DNA from 2 places in the Saccharopolyspora halophila genome. Region 2 is predicted to be linked to the other one. Evidence: riboswitches for the same ligand, from Rfam matches in the RefSeq annotation. Region 2 holds a riboswitch; the other holds the start of a gene.
What was found. Region 2 has a riboswitch for cobalamin ahead of ABD289_RS14720 (ABC transporter substrate-binding protein). Riboswitches for the same ligand answer to the same signal wherever they lie in the genome.

Region 1 (7,691 bases), on a different contig from region 2:
GGTGGTATCCGGGGTCGATGTAGTCCGGACCGACCTTGAACGGCGCCACCCGATCACCGCGGCGGCGCAGCGCACCGAGCAGACCGGTGGCCGCGGTGGTCTTGCCCTGTCCCGAACCGGGGGCCGCGAGGACGACCCGGGCGGGCGAGGTCACCACTCGATGCCCTTCTGGCCCTTCTGCCCGGCATCCATCGGGTGCTTGACCTTGGAGGTCTCCATCACCAGGTCGGCGGCGTCGATGAGCGCCTGCGGCGCGTACCGGCCGGTGATCAGCACGTGCTGGTGGCCGGTGCGGTTGCGCAGCGTCTCCACGACGTCCTCGACGTCGACCCAGCCCCAGTGCAGCGGGTAGGTGAACTCGTCGAGGACGTACAGGCCGTGGCGCTCGTCGCGCAGCCGGCGCGCGATCTCCTGCCAGCCCTCGAGCGCGGCGGCTGCGTGGTCTTCATCGGTCCCCTTCTTGCGGGTCCACGACCAGCCCTCGCCCATCTTGTGCCACTCGACCGGACCGCCCTCGCCGGTCTCCTCGTGCAGCCTGCCGAGGGCGCGGAACGCGGACTCCTCGCCGACGCGCCACTTGGCGGACTTGACGAACTGGAACACCCCGATCGGCCAGCCCTGGTTCCAACCGCGCAGCGCGAGGCCGAAGGCGGCGGTCGACTTGCCCTTCATCTCACCGGTGTGCACCACCACCAGTGGCCGGTTGCGCCGCTGGCGCGTCGTCAGACCGTCGTCGGGCACGTTCGAAGGTTGTCCCTGAGGCATGACAAGACCCTAACCAAGACCAACTTCACCATCCGGGCCCGCACCGGCGCGGAGTGGCAATGCTCGCTATTACGACTGTTGACTTTCGGCGCCCCCTCCGGTCGTCACCAGGAGGTGGTCAACTTCACCGCCCCGAAAGTCGTTCGAGAGGCGAACATTATGAGCGTCGCGAACGAGGGAGCCGCCCATGCCGACCAGGCCACCGGCCGTGCTGTCCACAGCCGCGTTCATCAGCAGTTTCGACCGCTTCGCGGTCACCCCGATGCTGGTGCTGATCGCGGTGAGCATGCACGTCCCGCTCGCCTCGGCGGTGACCGTGGCCAGCGGCTACTTCCTGGCCTACGGATTGTCCCAACCCGTGTGGGGCGTGCTGTCGGACCGGTTCGGCCGAATCCCGGTGATGCGCACCGCGCTGGCGGCCGCCGCCGCGACCGGGCTGATCTCCACGTTCGCACCGCACATCGCGGTGCTGCTGCTCGCCCGGGTGCTGGCGGGCGCGTTCATGGGCGCGGTGGTGCCGACGACCCTGACCTACCTCGGCGACACGGTCTCCGCGCAGCACCGACAGAGCGCGCTGTCGGATCTGATGGCCGCGCAAGCGGTCGGCACGGCCGCTGCCACCGCGATCGCCGGAGTGCTGGCGCACTGGCTGGACTGGCGCGTCGTGTTCGCGCTGCCCGCGATCTTCGCCGCAGTCTGCGCCGTGCTGCTGGGCGGCCTGCCGGAGCCGGACCGCGCCGAGGTCAGCGGCATCCGCGCGCACCTCGGTTCGGTGCTGACCAACCGCTGGGCGCTGCTGGTGTTCGCGCTGGTCTTCGTGGAGGGCGCGGTGCTGCTCGGCGTCCTGACGTTCCTGGCCTCGGCGCTGGTCGACGAGGGCCTGGACGTGGCCGTGGCCGGTCTGGCCACCGGCGCCTACGGCATCGGCGTGCTGGTGTTCTCCCGCCTGGTCAAGGCGATCAACTCGACGCTGGCCGTCTGGTGGCTGATCGCCATCGGCGGCACGGCGATGGCCGCCGGTTACGCGGTCGTCGCGGTGGAGACCAACGTCCTCACGGTGATCACCACCGCGCTGCTGCTGGGCGGTGGCTGGTCGTTCATGCACTCATCGCTGCAGGCGTGGGCGACCTCGGTGGCCCCGGAGGCCCGCGGAACCGCGGTGGCGCTGTTCGCCAGCGCGCTGTTCCTCGGCAGCGCCGTGGCCTCCGCCGCGGCGGGCCCGCTGGCCGACCACGGCCGCTACGCGGAGCTGTTCACCATCGCGGGAGCCACCGCGATCCCCCTGGTCATCACGGCCACCTACGCCCGCCGCCGATACCGGAGGACGATGGCCCCGGCCTGACGACCACCGAGGGCGAGCGGCGGTGCCGCTTCCCCGGCGACCGGTACCGCCCGCGGCTGCTGAGCGGCTACGTGGCGAGGACGGTCAGGACGCCGGGCAGGTAGTTGCATCAGGAGTGGTGCTCGCCACCCGCACCGCCGAGCAGGACGACCCGAGAACGACAAGAAAGAGCCCCGCGCTCAACCGGCCTGGGGGTCGCTGGGAGCGCGGGGCACTTTAGAGGTCCACCCCTGGGGGTCAGGTGGACGTGCGCCACCGTACCAATCCGACCGACGCGTGAGTACTCGTCAGGTTGAATCTCGTAATCGAACCGAGATCAAGCGGCCAAACCGCTGTCGCCGCTGGCGGCGCGGACCACGCCGGCCACGTGCTCGGCGGACAGCTCCTCCAGCCGCAGGCAGGGACCGCCGAGCGCGGCCGCCACCCGCGGCGCGAGGCCGAGCTTGACCGGCCCGCTCTCGCAGTCCACGACCACCGAGGCGGCGCCGACACCGGCGAGCGTGCCCGCTGCGCGCAACGCGTCGTCGACGGCCTGCTGCGAGCGCTTGGTCCCGGTTTGACCGGTTTGCGCTGGCACCGTGGCCTTTCCATCGGTGAGCAGCACCACCAGCGCGCGGCGCTGCGGATCGCGGGTGCGCTCGGTCTGCACGACCTTGCGGGCGCGCAGCAGACCGTCGGCCAGCGGCGTCCGGCCACCAGTGCGCATCCGTCGCAACCGCGCGGCCGCGACGTCCACCGAGGACGTCGGCGGCAACGTCAGCTCCGCCGCGTCGCCGCGGAAGGTGATCACGCCGACCTTGTCGCGCCGCTGGTAGGCGTCCCGCAGCAACGACATCACGGCACCGCTGACCGCCGACATGCGCTCCTTGGCGGCCATCGAACCCGAGGCGTCCACCGCGAACAGCACGAGGTTGCCCTCGCGTCCTTCCCGGACCGCCTTGCGCACGTCCTCGGAGCGCAGCACCAGTCCCGGACCGGAGCGGCCGCGGGCCACCTGGTGCGGCGCGGCGGCCGCCAGCGTCGCGGTCAGGTGCATCCCGTGCCCGTCCGCAGTGGACGCGCGCGTGGTCTTGCCGGTGCGCGAGCGCGCGCGGGATCGGCGCCCGGGGGCTCCCTCTCCCACTCCGGGCACCTCCAGCAGGCGCGCCTGGAACGACGGCGCGGGTGCGGCGGGGGCCTTGTCGGACTGCCCGGACCCGCCGGAGGGCTCCTCATCTGAGTCCGGCTGCGCCGCGCCGCCCGAGGGCCCGTCGGTGGGCTCGTCATGCGGCTGACCACCACCGGGACCGCCGTCGGGCCCACCATCCGGATCGTCGTCGGGGTCGTTGTCCGGGTCCGGGTCGTTGTCCGGTCCGGACTCGGATTCGGCCTGCTCGGCGGCGTCCTGCATGGCCTGCTGCAGCTGGTCCTCGGCCATGCCCGGTTCGTCGAAGGGGTCGCGGCGGCGCCGGTGCGGCAGAGCCAGCCGGGCGCCGGCCTCCACGTCCTCCTCGGTGACGGCCTCGGCGCCGCGCCAGGCGGCGTGCGCGATCGCGGTGCGCGCCAGCACCAGGTCCGCGCGCATCCCGTCGACGTCGAACGACGCGCACAGCGCGGAGATCCGACGCACCTCGGAGGCGGGCAGCACGACCGACTCGACGCGCTCGCGAGCCGCGACGATCCGCTTGGCGAGCTCGGCGTCGGCGTCCGCGTACTGGGCGGCGAACCCGGCCGGATCGGCCTCGAAGGCCAGCCTGCGGCGCACCACCTCGGTGCGGGTCTCGACCTCGCGGGAGGCGGCCACCTGCACGGTCAGGCCGAACCGGTCGAGCAGCTGCGGACGCAGCTCGCCCTCCTCCGGGTTCATCGTCCCGACCAGCAGGAACGACGCGGCGTGCGAAACGGAGACGCCGTCGCGCTCGATGTGCGCGCGCCCCATCGCGGCGGCGTCGAGCAGCAGGTCGACCAGGTGGTCGTGCAGCAGGTTGGCCTCGTCGACGTAGAGCACGCCGCGGTGCGCCCCGGCCAGCAAGCCAGGCTGGAACGCCTTCACGCCCTCGGTCAGCGCGCGTTCGAGGTCCAGCGAGCCGATCAACCGGTCCTCGGTGGCGCCCACCGGCAGCTCGACCAGCTGCGCGGGGCGCTGCGTGGCGGTCTGTCCGTGCGGGGCGTCCGGGCAGTCCGGGTCGGGTTCACGCGGGTCGCAGCCGAAGCGGCAGCCGTCGACGACGTCCAGCGCGGGCAGCAGCGAAGCGAGCGCGCGCACGACGGTCGACTTGGCGGTGCCCTTCTCGCCGCGCACGAGAACACCGCCGATGCGCGGGTGCACCGCGTTGAGCAGCAACGCCAGCTGCAGGTCGTCTTGGCCGACCACGGCGGAGAAGGGGAAGCGAGGGGCAGACATGTGTTCCTTCCTCGGGGTGCGGACGCCCCGGCGGCGGGAACAAGGGGCCGCAGTGTCCTGACTCCCGGATCGCCGCGGCGCACTCCGGCCTTCCCAGGTCATCCCCGGTGGCTCGTCGTGGAGTGCCGCTTCCCGGTCACAGTGGCGCCGACCGTGCCGGACTCCCACCGGCTTCCTGGCACGCCCCTTGCATTCGGATCAACGCATATCGTTCCAGACGCGGATCACGTCCCCAACCTCCAGGGACGTGAGATCACCGACTCATTCGGCCGGGGCAGGAGTCCTCGGGGGCACGCCGTCAGCGCGCGACGGCGTGGGCGCGGCGGGGTTCGCGGCGCATGCCGATGTGCGGGATGCCGTCCTCGAGGTACTCCTCGCCTTCCTCGACGAACCCGAAGGAGGCGTAGAAGTCCTTGGCGTAGGTCTGGGCGGAGAGCGTGGCCGGGAAGTTCTGCACCTCGGCGACCGCGGCGCGCATCAGCTTGCGACCGAGTCCCATGCGGCGCGCGCTCTTGGCGGTGCAGACCCGGCCGATGCGGTAGGCGCCGTCCGGGTCCTCCAGCAGGCGCAGGTAGCCGAGGACGTAGCCGTCGGCGCTGTCGATCCAGAAGTGCCGGGTCGAGTCCTCGAGATCGCGCCCGTCCAACTCGGAATAGGCGCACTCCTGCTCGACCACGAAGACGTCCACGCGGAGGCGCAACATGCGGTAGAAGTCCGCGGCATCGAGGTCCGCGGTGTAGGCGCGGTGGACGGCGGCTGCGAGCGGCTGGAGGGTCACCCTTACCTGGATATCACAGCCGCTGCGCTAGGTCGGCATTAGCGGGCGGCCGGAGTTGTCTGCGCCACTACACCCGTTCGGTGCGGCGCGGCCGCTGTCATGGCAGGTCGTTGGCCAGCGGCACGTAGTTGGCCAGCCTGGTGTAGACGCCCGGCGTACCGGGTCGGCCGCATCCGGTCCCGTAGGACACCACGCCGATGAGCTTGCCGTCGGCCACGATGGGACCGCCGGAGTCGCCCGCGCAGGCGTCCTTGCCGCCCTCGGGATAACCGGCGCAGAACATGCTGCGCTCGTCGTAGTTGGCGTAGGCGGACTTGCAGGAGTCGTCGGCGTTGATCGGCACGTCCACCGAGCGCAGCGTGTCCGAGGACGGACCGTTCTCGCTGGTGCGACCCCAGCCGTAGACCCGGGCCGTGGTGCCCGGCGCGTAGGCCTCGGTGTCACCGGGTTCGACCATCGGCAGCGGCCGCTGCGGCATCGGCTCGGACAGGCTCAGCACGGCGAGGTCGTCCCCGCTGGTGATGTCGCGGTACTCGGGGTGCACCCACACGTCCTGCACCGATCCGACCGTGCCCTGCGTGGAGCGGAGGTCGGTGCGTCCGGCGACGACCTGGATGTCCTCCGCCGAGCGCTGCGCACCGGTGAGCGGGTCGACGGCGCAGTGCGCGGCGGTGACCACCTCACCGGCGGAGACCAGGGTTCCGCCGCAGAAGTGGTTGCCGTAGGTGTCGGTCAGCGCCACCGCCCATGGCGCGGCATCGGTGCTGGAGGAGGTACCGCCGAGGACGCGGGGCTGGGCCTGCTCGGACGGTTCCGCGTTGGCCAGCGGGTTGGTGCTCGCCAGTGCGGTGACCGCTCCGGCCACGGCCATTCGCCGCAGCGAGCGGGCCGCCTTGCTGCCTCCGGTGTGCCGCCCCACATCGACCTCCAGTCATCGCCGATCTTGCCGAGCGCACACCGTAGTCACCCGCACACCGAAACATCACGAGGCGCAACTCACAGCCTGTCAGGAAATCTTTTCGTTAAAATCGACTTCCGAACGAAATTTTTCCGACCTGGCCGCGCGACGCGGCCGCTCATCCGCCCCGCATCGACGCGGGCCCGATCTGCGTAGATCGCGTGATCCGCAGATCTCCACCAGCCGGATGAAGATCTTCACCCGCTCTAGCGACGCGTTGACGCGCGTCGCAGCGAAGGAGGAAACCGCTGTGCTCCTGGACCCGACCACGTTGCCCGCCTTCCTGGTGGCGAGTGCGGTCGTCATCGTCACGCCGGGAGTCGACGCGTTCCTCCTGCTGCGCACCTCGTTGAACGCGGGGCGCCGAGCGGGGCTGCTGGCGCTGGTCGGCATCCACAGCGCGAGCGCGTTGCAGGTCACCGCGGTGATCTGCGGGCTCGGCGCGCTGCTGTCGAGCACCCCGCAGGTGATGGAGGTGCTCAAGTGGATCGGCGCCGGGTACCTGATCTACCTGGCCGGGATGATCCTGCGCGGGTTGTGGCTGACCAGGAAGGAATCCGGAACGCTCAACACGCCGCCCGCGGACTCCGCGAACCCGTTCGTGCGCGGGCTGCTGAGCAACCTGACGAACCCGAAGATGCTGCTGTTCAGCCTCGCGTTCCTGCCGCAGTTCGTCGGCATCGCGACGAACCCGACGCTGCAGCTGGTCTTCCTGGGCATCGTGTTCCTGGCGCTGGCCGCGGTCTGGGAGGTCACCATCGTGCTGACCGCCGCCAAGATCGCCGACCGGCTACAGCACCCCCGAGTCGCGCAGTCGCTGGACGCGCTCAGCGCGACGGCGTTCCTGACCATCTCCGTGGGACTGCTCGCGAGCTAGCAGCGTCAGCAGGGCCAGCCCGGCCAGCACCAGCAGCACGGTCGGCGCGGACACCACCCCCGATAGCAGGCTGATCACGAACGGCGTGAAGAAGCCCAGGTAGGCGAGCACCCACATCACCGCGGTCAGCCCGGCCAGCTCGGCCGGACCGGCGATGCGGCCGACCATGGTCAAGCAGTAGGTCGAGGTGAAGCCGTAGGAGACGCCGAGCAGGAACGCGGCGAGCAGTCCCACCCACGGCGAGACCAGCCAACCGGCGACCGCCGCGAGCGCCATCCCGGCGGCGCAGCTCGTCATCCCGATCACCGCCGTGACGCGCGCCCCCCGCCGAGCGAGCCGCCGGGCCAGCGGCTGCACCAGCGCGCCCAGTCCGGGCGCGAACAACGTGACCACGCCCGCGTAGATCACCTGGAATCCCGGGGCGTGCGCGGTGACCAGGCCGGGCAGCACGGCGAACGCCACCGGCGGGGTGGCGAACACCCACGGCGCCACCGGCGCGACGGCGCGCCGGAACCTCGGATCCCGGATAGCGCGCCCGCGCTGCGCGGGTCCCTCCGGGCGCACCCGAGTCTCCGGGCAGCACAGCGC
Region 2 (7,691 bases):
CATGAGCTGGGACATCGACAACATGGAGCAGCTCGGCGACGGCGCCGGCACGCTCTCGGTGTTCGGCAGGACCCTGTTCGCCGCCTCGCGCCGCGAGTACGACCCGCGCATGGCACTCGGCGTGGCGGTCAACCACACCGGCCGCAGTGCCCTCACGGGTGCCCTGGCCGGTGCGCTGATCGGTGCGCGAGCTGGTGTGGCAGGACTCCCCGAGGAGTGGGTGGAAGCCCTCGACCTGCGGGACGTCCTGGAGGAGGTCGCCAACGACCTCTACTGGCACTTCTCCCGCCGAAACCCGCACGAGGAGCGGGAGAACTGGGACGAGCGCTACCCGCGCTGGTGAGGCGGGAGCGCGCGGGCCGCCGAGTGGTGGAACCCCGGCGCGCGAGTGACCGTTGGACCGGTGAGGTCCGTCGCGCTGGGGAGGAATCGTGGCCTACGAGTACAAGGTCGTCGAGCTTCGGGAGAAGTGGCTCGGCGGGAAGATGTCCGGCGAGAAGCTGGAGAAGGTGCTCAACGAGCACGCCGCCGAGGGCTGGCAGCTCAAGGCGATCACCGGAGCGGACGTGAAGGGCAAGCTCGGCCCCGGAGGCGTCGAGGGCTTGCTGGTGACCTTCGAGCGTCCGGTGTAGCCGAACCGCGGCCCGCGCCGTCCCAGCGGCGGCGGGCCGCGGGTTCGTCGTCAGGGCTTGTGCGCCACACCGGCCCAGAGGACCGAGTCGTTGGGCGCATCGAATTCGATCTCGGGAGCGTTCTCGCTGCTCTCCTCCGGGTGCCACAGCGGGATCCACGTCGCGCCGGGCTCGACCATCGGCAGCTCGCCGAAGAACTTCTCGATGTCGGCGTGCGACCGCCACAGCACGGGGGTCGCCGACTTGTCGTACATCTTGCCGAAGTCGGACATCTCGCGCTTGCGGTACTCCGGCACGTCGTCGTCGGTTCCGTGGGTGATGCCCAGGTAGGAGCCGGACGGGAGCAGGTCGCGGAAGCGGGCCACCGACTGCGGGCCGACGTCCTCGCCGTCCGGGCCGGGTTGCGTGACGTGCAGGACCGCGATCAGCAGCAGGGCGACCGGCTGGTCCAGGTCGATCACGCCCGAATCGGCGATCTTCGACCAGAGCAAGTCCGGCTCGCGGAGGTCGGCCTGGATGACGGTGTGCCGATCGGTGACGTCTTCGCGCTCCAGCAGCATCTGCGAGTGCGCGACCGCAACCGCCTCGTTGTCGATGTAGACGCAGTGCGCGTCCGGCACGATCTCGTCGGCGACCTGGTGGGTGCTGCCCATGGTCGGCACGCCGGAGCCGACGTCGATGAACTGGCGGATGCCCCGCTTGGCCAGGTAGCGGACCACCCGGTGCAGGAAGAGGCGGTTGGCCATGGCGGCTGGTCGAACGAACGGATACCGCTCGAGCGCCTTCTCCGCGAAGACCCGGTCGATCGCGTAGTTCGCGCTGCCACCGAGGTAGAAGTCGTAGACCCGGGCGACGTTCGGGTGTTCCAGGTCCACACCCTCCGGTGTGAGCGTTTCCGGCCTCGGCTGACTCACGAGGTGCGCCCCTTCCATCGGTCGACGACATGACGGATCGTAGTGATCACGTCACGCTAACTGTAGCGCCGCAGTTTGCCACTAAGCGGAGGAGTGGTCACCAGTCCATCAGGCTGAGCCGACGCCTGCGGAGGGTAGTCAGGCGCGCTGATCAGGACATTTTCGCCGCCCCGCGGCAGAACGTGATCGATTCGGAGCGCGCTCGTGATCATTTTGCGCGGACCGATGTCGTGAATGATCGGTTCGGTCGTATCCGCATCGTTGCTTCTCGCTTTTCGGGGGTTCAGCGAAATTTCGCAATCCCGTTCGCACCGCTCGGTCAGAATGTCGAATTTCCATTCGAGAGCGGCCGCTCGGAGGCGGATGAAGCGGATGATCATTCCCCGATCGGCGGTGTCGCTCTTGTCCGACCCGAGTGAAGATCGAAGTGGCACGTGTGAGAAAATTGATCTGGTCGCTCGGTGTTCCAACGGTGCCACACCGTGATCTACCAGCGTCGTCCGTCCGCCCGGGCCCGGTGGCCCGCGGAGTAACGATCCGAGTTCAAAGCGCGATCACCTCTTCAGGTCGGCTCGCGATCAACGGCTTCGATGCGGATGATTGGTGCCGGGCCGAGGTGGCCGACGGGAGTCGTGCGGGTCGCCCGCGCTGGACGATCTGATCGATTTCCAGCCGAGACGAATTCGTGATGCGAAACGGCGCAACTGGCTGGGGTTGCGCTCCGTCTCTCGATCAGAAGCAACTGTTCGAGAGAACTGACAAGGACGGGGGAGTCAGGATGTCCGCACCAGGGATCGGTAAGGAACCACACTTCACGCTGCCCGACTTCGATTCGGTGGCCAAGCTGCCGAAGCCGGTCAGGGCGCTCGTGTACCTGGTCGTCATGGCAGTGCTGACGGTGGCGGCGCTCGGGGCGCTCGCGGCCACCATCGCGGTCATCGGCCAGCTGTCCGGGGCCTTCGACATCTTTCAGCTGATCTGACCCGGAGAAGCCGAGGGCCGGTGCATCGCGCGGTGCACCGGCCCTTCTCGTGGGAGATGTTTCAGCTCGGGGTTTGCGTGGCGGTGCCGGGCCGCAGACGTCGTCGGGCTGCGGGAGCGCGACTCGAGCAGCGGCCTGCGCGGCGCTGCGGCTGTCCTGGCCCGAAGGCGCCTGAGGACCCGCGCGGCGGTGCGAGCTGAGCCCCGCACCGCGTGCGGCTGCCGCCGCACGCTGAAGGGCCCCTATCGGACGAAACGATCGATCGCATCGGCCACCTCGCGCGGACGCTCGCCGTTGACCGCGTGCGAGGCGTCCGGGAACACCTCGACCGTGCCGTTGACCAGAACGTCGGTGGCCGTGGCGACAGCGGTGTCCGGATCGTGCATGACCGACCGTCCGGCGATCAGCGCCAGCACCGGCATCCGCAAGCCGCGCAGCTCATCGGGTTCGATCAGCGCGGGCTGGGGCAGGCGCATCGAGTAGTAGCGCATTCCCGCTTCGATCATGTCGGCCACCGGCACGTCCCGCACCGGCGCGCCGCCTGCCGTGTAGGAGTTGAACGAGTCCCGCCAGGACTTCGGCAACCAGGGCACGGACGCCGGGATCGCCCGGATCGCCGTGCTGAGCGGGATGTCGTCGAAGGTGTAGACCGGGTCGATCAGGGTGACCCTGGCGACGCGCTGTGGCCGGTGGATCGCGAGATTGGCCGCAGTCCACCCGCCGATCGAGAGGCCGACCAGGTGGAACCGCTGCTCGGGCAGTCGGGCCAGCACCTGGTCGAGCCAGGCGGCCTGATCGGCCTCGTCGGTGATCGGGGCTTCCTGCACGCTCAGCCCGGGCTCGCCGAGCAGGTCGACGGTGTAGACGTCGCCGATGCGCAGCAGCGAGGGCAGGTTGTCGGCCCACACCGGGGAGGCCGCCGCTCGTCCCGGGAGCAGGACGAGCGGTTCGCCGCCCGCTCCGTCGAAGCGGTAGACGCGGACGAAGCCGAAGTCCGTTCGCACGTCGCGCACTTCAGCGGGCCGGGGCAGGTCGGTCATCGCCGCGTCGTAGGCCGCCAGGAACTCGGCACGCCCCTCCGCGCTGTTCCAGTGCCCGATCGGTGCGGGCGTCCGCAGCGCGAACGCTCCGATCACGGCTGCGGCGAGTACCGCCGCGGTGAGTCCCAGCACCCATTGGCGACGTGCTCGCTTCGTCATCTCTCCTCCAGGTCGACGTCGTCACCGATCGTAGTTAGCACAACGCCGAACGTGTTCGGAAATGGTGTATTTCGCCGACGGAGCCAACGGCGGGGCAGGTCACAAAGACGATCAACCTGCACGGCCGTGTGATAACTTCGCGAAGCCAGCCGATTCACGTACCCCGTGAACAGGGAATCCGGTGCGAATCCGGAACTGACGCGCAGCGGTGTGGGGGACGGCGGAGCACGAGGCCACTGGGGATCCGAGATCGTCGCGGATCGCAGCCCTGGGAAGGCGTTCCGTCCGGAAGACCCCGAGTCCGAAGACCTGCTGGCCCCCGGCTCGATCCGGGTTTGCCATGGCAACCGGGCTCCGCGTGCAGAGCCCTGACGCGAAGGAACGTTCGTGCGCTTGATCGCTTGGCATCGTCTTGCCTTACCGCTCGTCCTCGGACTGCTCGTCCCGCTCGCCGGCTGCGGCGCGGGTGCCGGGAGCGAGGAACGGCAGCGCTCCGCACCCGGATTCCCGCAGGTCGTCGACAACTGCGGCCAGCGCACCGAGGTCGAGGCGCCGCCGCGGCGGGTCGTCTCGCTGAACCAGGGCAGCACGGAGATCCTGCTCGCGCTCGGGCTGGCCGACCGCATCGCCGGCACCGCGATGTGGACCGATCCGCTTCCCGAAGACCTGGCCGCGGCCAACGAGGGCGTTCCCCGGCTCGCCGATGACCGGCCCTCCTACGAGTCGGTGCTGGCCGCCGAACCGGACCTGGTCACGGCCTCCTTCGAATCCACGCTGGGCACCGGCGGTGTCGCCACGCGCGAGCAGTTCGCCGAGCTGGGCGTGCCGAGCTACCTGTCCCCGGCCGACTGCGTCAAGGACAACAGCGGCTCGGGCGACGGGCGCCGGAACGAGCCGCTGACCATGGAACTGATCTACGACGAGGTGCGCGACCTCGCCCGGCTCTTCGGCGTCGAGGACCGGGGCGAGCGGCTGGTCGCCGAGCTGCGCGGCCGGATGGACCGCGCCACCCGCGAGCTCGCAGCTCCCGACACATCCGTGGCGTACTGGTTCGCCAACTCCGAATCGCCCTACATCGCGGGCTGCTGCGGAGCGCCCGGCATCATCACCAGGGAGCTCGGCGCCGAGAACGCGTTCGACGACACCCGCGCGGAGTGGCCGCAGATCAACTGGGAGGTCGTGGCTGAGCGCGATCCGGACGCGCTGGTGCTGGGCGACCTGACCCGCGACTCGCAGACCGCGGAATCCGCCCGCGCGAAGATCGAGTTCCTGGAATCGCACCCGGTCACGCGGAACATGACCGCCGTCCGCGAGAAGCGCTACGTCACCTTGAGCGGACAGGCGATGAACCCGACCATCCGCACGGTCACCGGGGCGGAGAAGGTGGCCGCCAAGCTGCGCGAATTCCGGCTGTCCGAGTGAGGGCCGCGCACGTGCGCGACCACTTCCGGTTACCGCTGCTGCTGGTCGGCGGCATCGTTGCGCTGCTGCTGTCGATCGCCGTGGCGATCACGATCGGCCCCGCGCAGCTGCGGGTCGGTGATGTGTGGGCGGTGGTCGCCGACCGGCTCGGCCTCGCGGCCTCGGAGCTGTCGCTGATCCGCGAGGGCATCGTGTGGAACCTGCGGCTGCCGCGCACGCTGCTGGCCGCGATCTGCGGCGCCGGGCTGGCGGTCTGCGGGGCGATCATGCAGTCGTTGCTGCGCAACCCGCTGGCCGACCCGTTCGTGCTGGGTGTGTCCTCGGGGGCCTCCACCGGTGCGGTGCTGGTGATCGTGCTCGGGGTGGGCGGCGGCGCGCTGTCGCTGTCGACGGGCGCGTTCGGCGGTGCGCTGTTCTCGTTCGCGCTGGTGCTGTGGTTGAGCCACGTGCTCGGCGGAACCACCGATCGCGTGGTGCTCTCCGGCGTCGCCGCGATGCAGCTGTTCTCGGCGCTGACCTCGTTCATCGTGCTCACCTCCGCCGACGCGAACACCACCCGCGCCGTGCTGTTCTGGCTGCTGGGCTCGCTGAGCAACTCCAGCTGGACCGAGGTCGGGTTGTGCGCGGGGGCGCTGGTGCTGACCATGCTGGTGTGCGCCGGTCACGCGCGTGCGCTGGACGCGTTCGCCTTCGGCGAGGACGCCGCTGCCACGCTCGGCGTGCGGGTGGCCCGCACGCGGCTGGTGCTGCTGTGCGTGACCGCGCTGCTGACCGCGGTGCTGGTGAGCTCCTCGGGAGCGATCGGGTTCGTCGGCCTGGTGCTGCCGCACGCCACCCGCGCCCTGTCCGGTCCCGGCCACGCGCGGCTGCTACCGGCGACGGCGTTGTCCGGTGCGATCTTCCTGGTGTGGGTCGACACGCTCAGCCGCACCGTTCTGGACCCGCAGGAGATCCCGGTGGGAGTCATGACCGCGCTGATCGGCGTGCCCGCGTTCGTGCTGATCCTCTACCGCGCGAGGGAGACGCGATGAGCGAAGGACTCGCGGCGAACCGGGTCTCCCGGGCGCTCGGCGGGAAGCCGGTGGTCGACGGCGTCAGCATCGCCCCGCGCGAAGGCGAGACCGTAGGCCTGCTCGGGCCCAACGGGTCGGGGAAGTCGACGCTGCTGCGGTTGCTGGCCGGACTGCTCAACCCCAGCACGGGCGTGGTCACCCTCGACGGGCGCGAGCTCTCCGGGGTGGACCGCCGCACGCTGGCGCGGCGGGTGGCCGTGGTCGAGCAGAACACCGACACGCAGGTCCCGCTGACGGTGCGGGACGTGGTGCGGCTGGGCCGCATCCCGCACCGCAAGGCCTGGCAGCAGGCGAGCGCCGAGGACGCCGAAGCGGTTCGCGCCGCGCTGGAGCGCACCGGTCTGACCGGCAAGGTGGATCAGCGGTGGCAGACGCTGTCCGGCGGTGAGCGCCAGCGGGTCCAGATCGCCCGCGCCCTGGCCCAGCAACCCCGCGAGCTGCTGCTGGACGAACCGACCAACCACTTGGACGTCCAGCACCAGCTCGAACTGCTCGAGCTGCTGGTCGAGCTGCCGCTGACCACCGTGGTCGCGCTGCACGACCTGAACCTGGCGGCGATGTTCTGCGAGCGGATCGTGGTGCTGCAGCAGGGCTCGGTGGTCGCGGCGGGCGAACCGTCCGAGGTGCTCACCGAGCCCCTGATCGAGCAGGTCTACGGCGTGCGCGCCGAGGTCACCCAGGAGCCCGAGGGCCACCCGCACGTCCGCTTCCTCCGCACCGGGGCCCGGGCGCGACTCGACGATGCGCGCAGCGGTGCCCGAGCAGGCTCGTGACAGTTCTGCCTAGAACTGCAAGCTCACGGCGCCCGAAATGTCCGCACAGTTTTAGGCAAAACTGTCAATCCTCACCCGCCCGAGCGGATCCTCCTCTAGCTCCGGAGCTCTTCGCCCGGGCCGGGGGGAGCAGCTCTGCGACTCCGCCCGCAGCTCCTGATGGAGGCCGCGAAACGGCGTCGCGACGTGCTCGCCACCGAGTCCGCTGAGACCCGCGGCGGTGCGGGTTGATTCCCGGCGGAGTCGAGCTCAGGGCTGGGCCCGGCGGTTCTCCACGGTGGCGATCCCGGCCTTGCAGTCCTTGGCCACGCGCCGGTGCCGTGCGAACCGCTCCAGCAGGCCGAACGGCTCGGCCGAACCGGGTTCCTCGTCGCCAGGACGCGGACCGCCGTCACCGGCCAGCACGTGCAGGACCTCGCCGTGCAGGGTTCCGCCGCGATACCAGCGCTCCCAGCGCTCGAAATCCGGGCTGTTGCGGTGCCCCAGCACGTAGGCGGGCTCACCGTCGCCCTCGAGCGAGGCGCCGTCGCGGGGCCACAGCTCCACCCGCGAGTCCTGTCCCGGCTCCGGCCAGCGGGCGGCGGTGACCACAGTGGCCTGCGGTTCGTTCGCCGGGTGCTCGGGATCGCGGGAAGGCCGAACCAACATCGCGTCGCCGGGATTCGCGCGGGCGGGCAGTGCGCGCACCTGACCGAA

Region 1: linked by a shared signal. The riboswitch ahead of ABD289_RS19275 (putative cobaltochelatase) and the one ahead of ABD289_RS14720 (ABC transporter substrate-binding protein) in region 2 are both predicted to bind cobalamin.

The regions. Positions count from the first base shown of each region.
Region 1 covers NZ_BAAARA010000015.1:176,424-184,114, forward strand. Annotated here, with positions in the region: gene ABD289_RS19260 (cobyrinic acid a,c-diamide synthase CobB) at 1-154, opposite strand, end outside; gene cobO (cob(I)yrinic acid a,c-diamide adenosyltransferase) at 151-765, opposite strand; gene ABD289_RS19270 (MFS transporter) at 953-2,107, shown strand; gene ABD289_RS19275 (putative cobaltochelatase) at 2,424-4,490, opposite strand; cobalamin riboswitch at 4,541-4,668, opposite strand; gene ABD289_RS19280 (GNAT family N-acetyltransferase) at 4,789-5,268, opposite strand; gene ABD289_RS19285 (S1 family peptidase) at 5,366-6,187, opposite strand; gene ABD289_RS19290 (LysE family translocator) at 6,477-7,103, shown strand; gene ABD289_RS19295 (MFS transporter) at 7,017-7,691, opposite strand, start outside.
Region 2 covers NZ_BAAARA010000008.1:447,176-454,866, reverse strand. Annotated here, with positions in the region: gene ABD289_RS14750 (ADP-ribosylglycohydrolase family protein) at 1-343, shown strand, start outside; gene ABD289_RS14745 (DUF4177 domain-containing protein) at 432-632, shown strand; gene ABD289_RS14740 (SAM-dependent methyltransferase) at 683-1,546, opposite strand; gene ABD289_RS14735 (hypothetical protein) at 1,603-1,926, opposite strand; gene ABD289_RS14730 (hypothetical protein) at 2,325-2,528, shown strand; gene ABD289_RS14725 (alpha/beta fold hydrolase) at 2,771-3,727, opposite strand; cobalamin riboswitch at 3,857-4,058, shown strand; gene ABD289_RS14720 (ABC transporter substrate-binding protein) at 4,115-5,149, shown strand; gene ABD289_RS14715 (FecCD family ABC transporter permease) at 5,185-6,180, shown strand; gene ABD289_RS14710 (ABC transporter ATP-binding protein) at 6,177-6,995, shown strand; gene ABD289_RS14705 (hypothetical protein) at 7,245-7,691, opposite strand, start outside.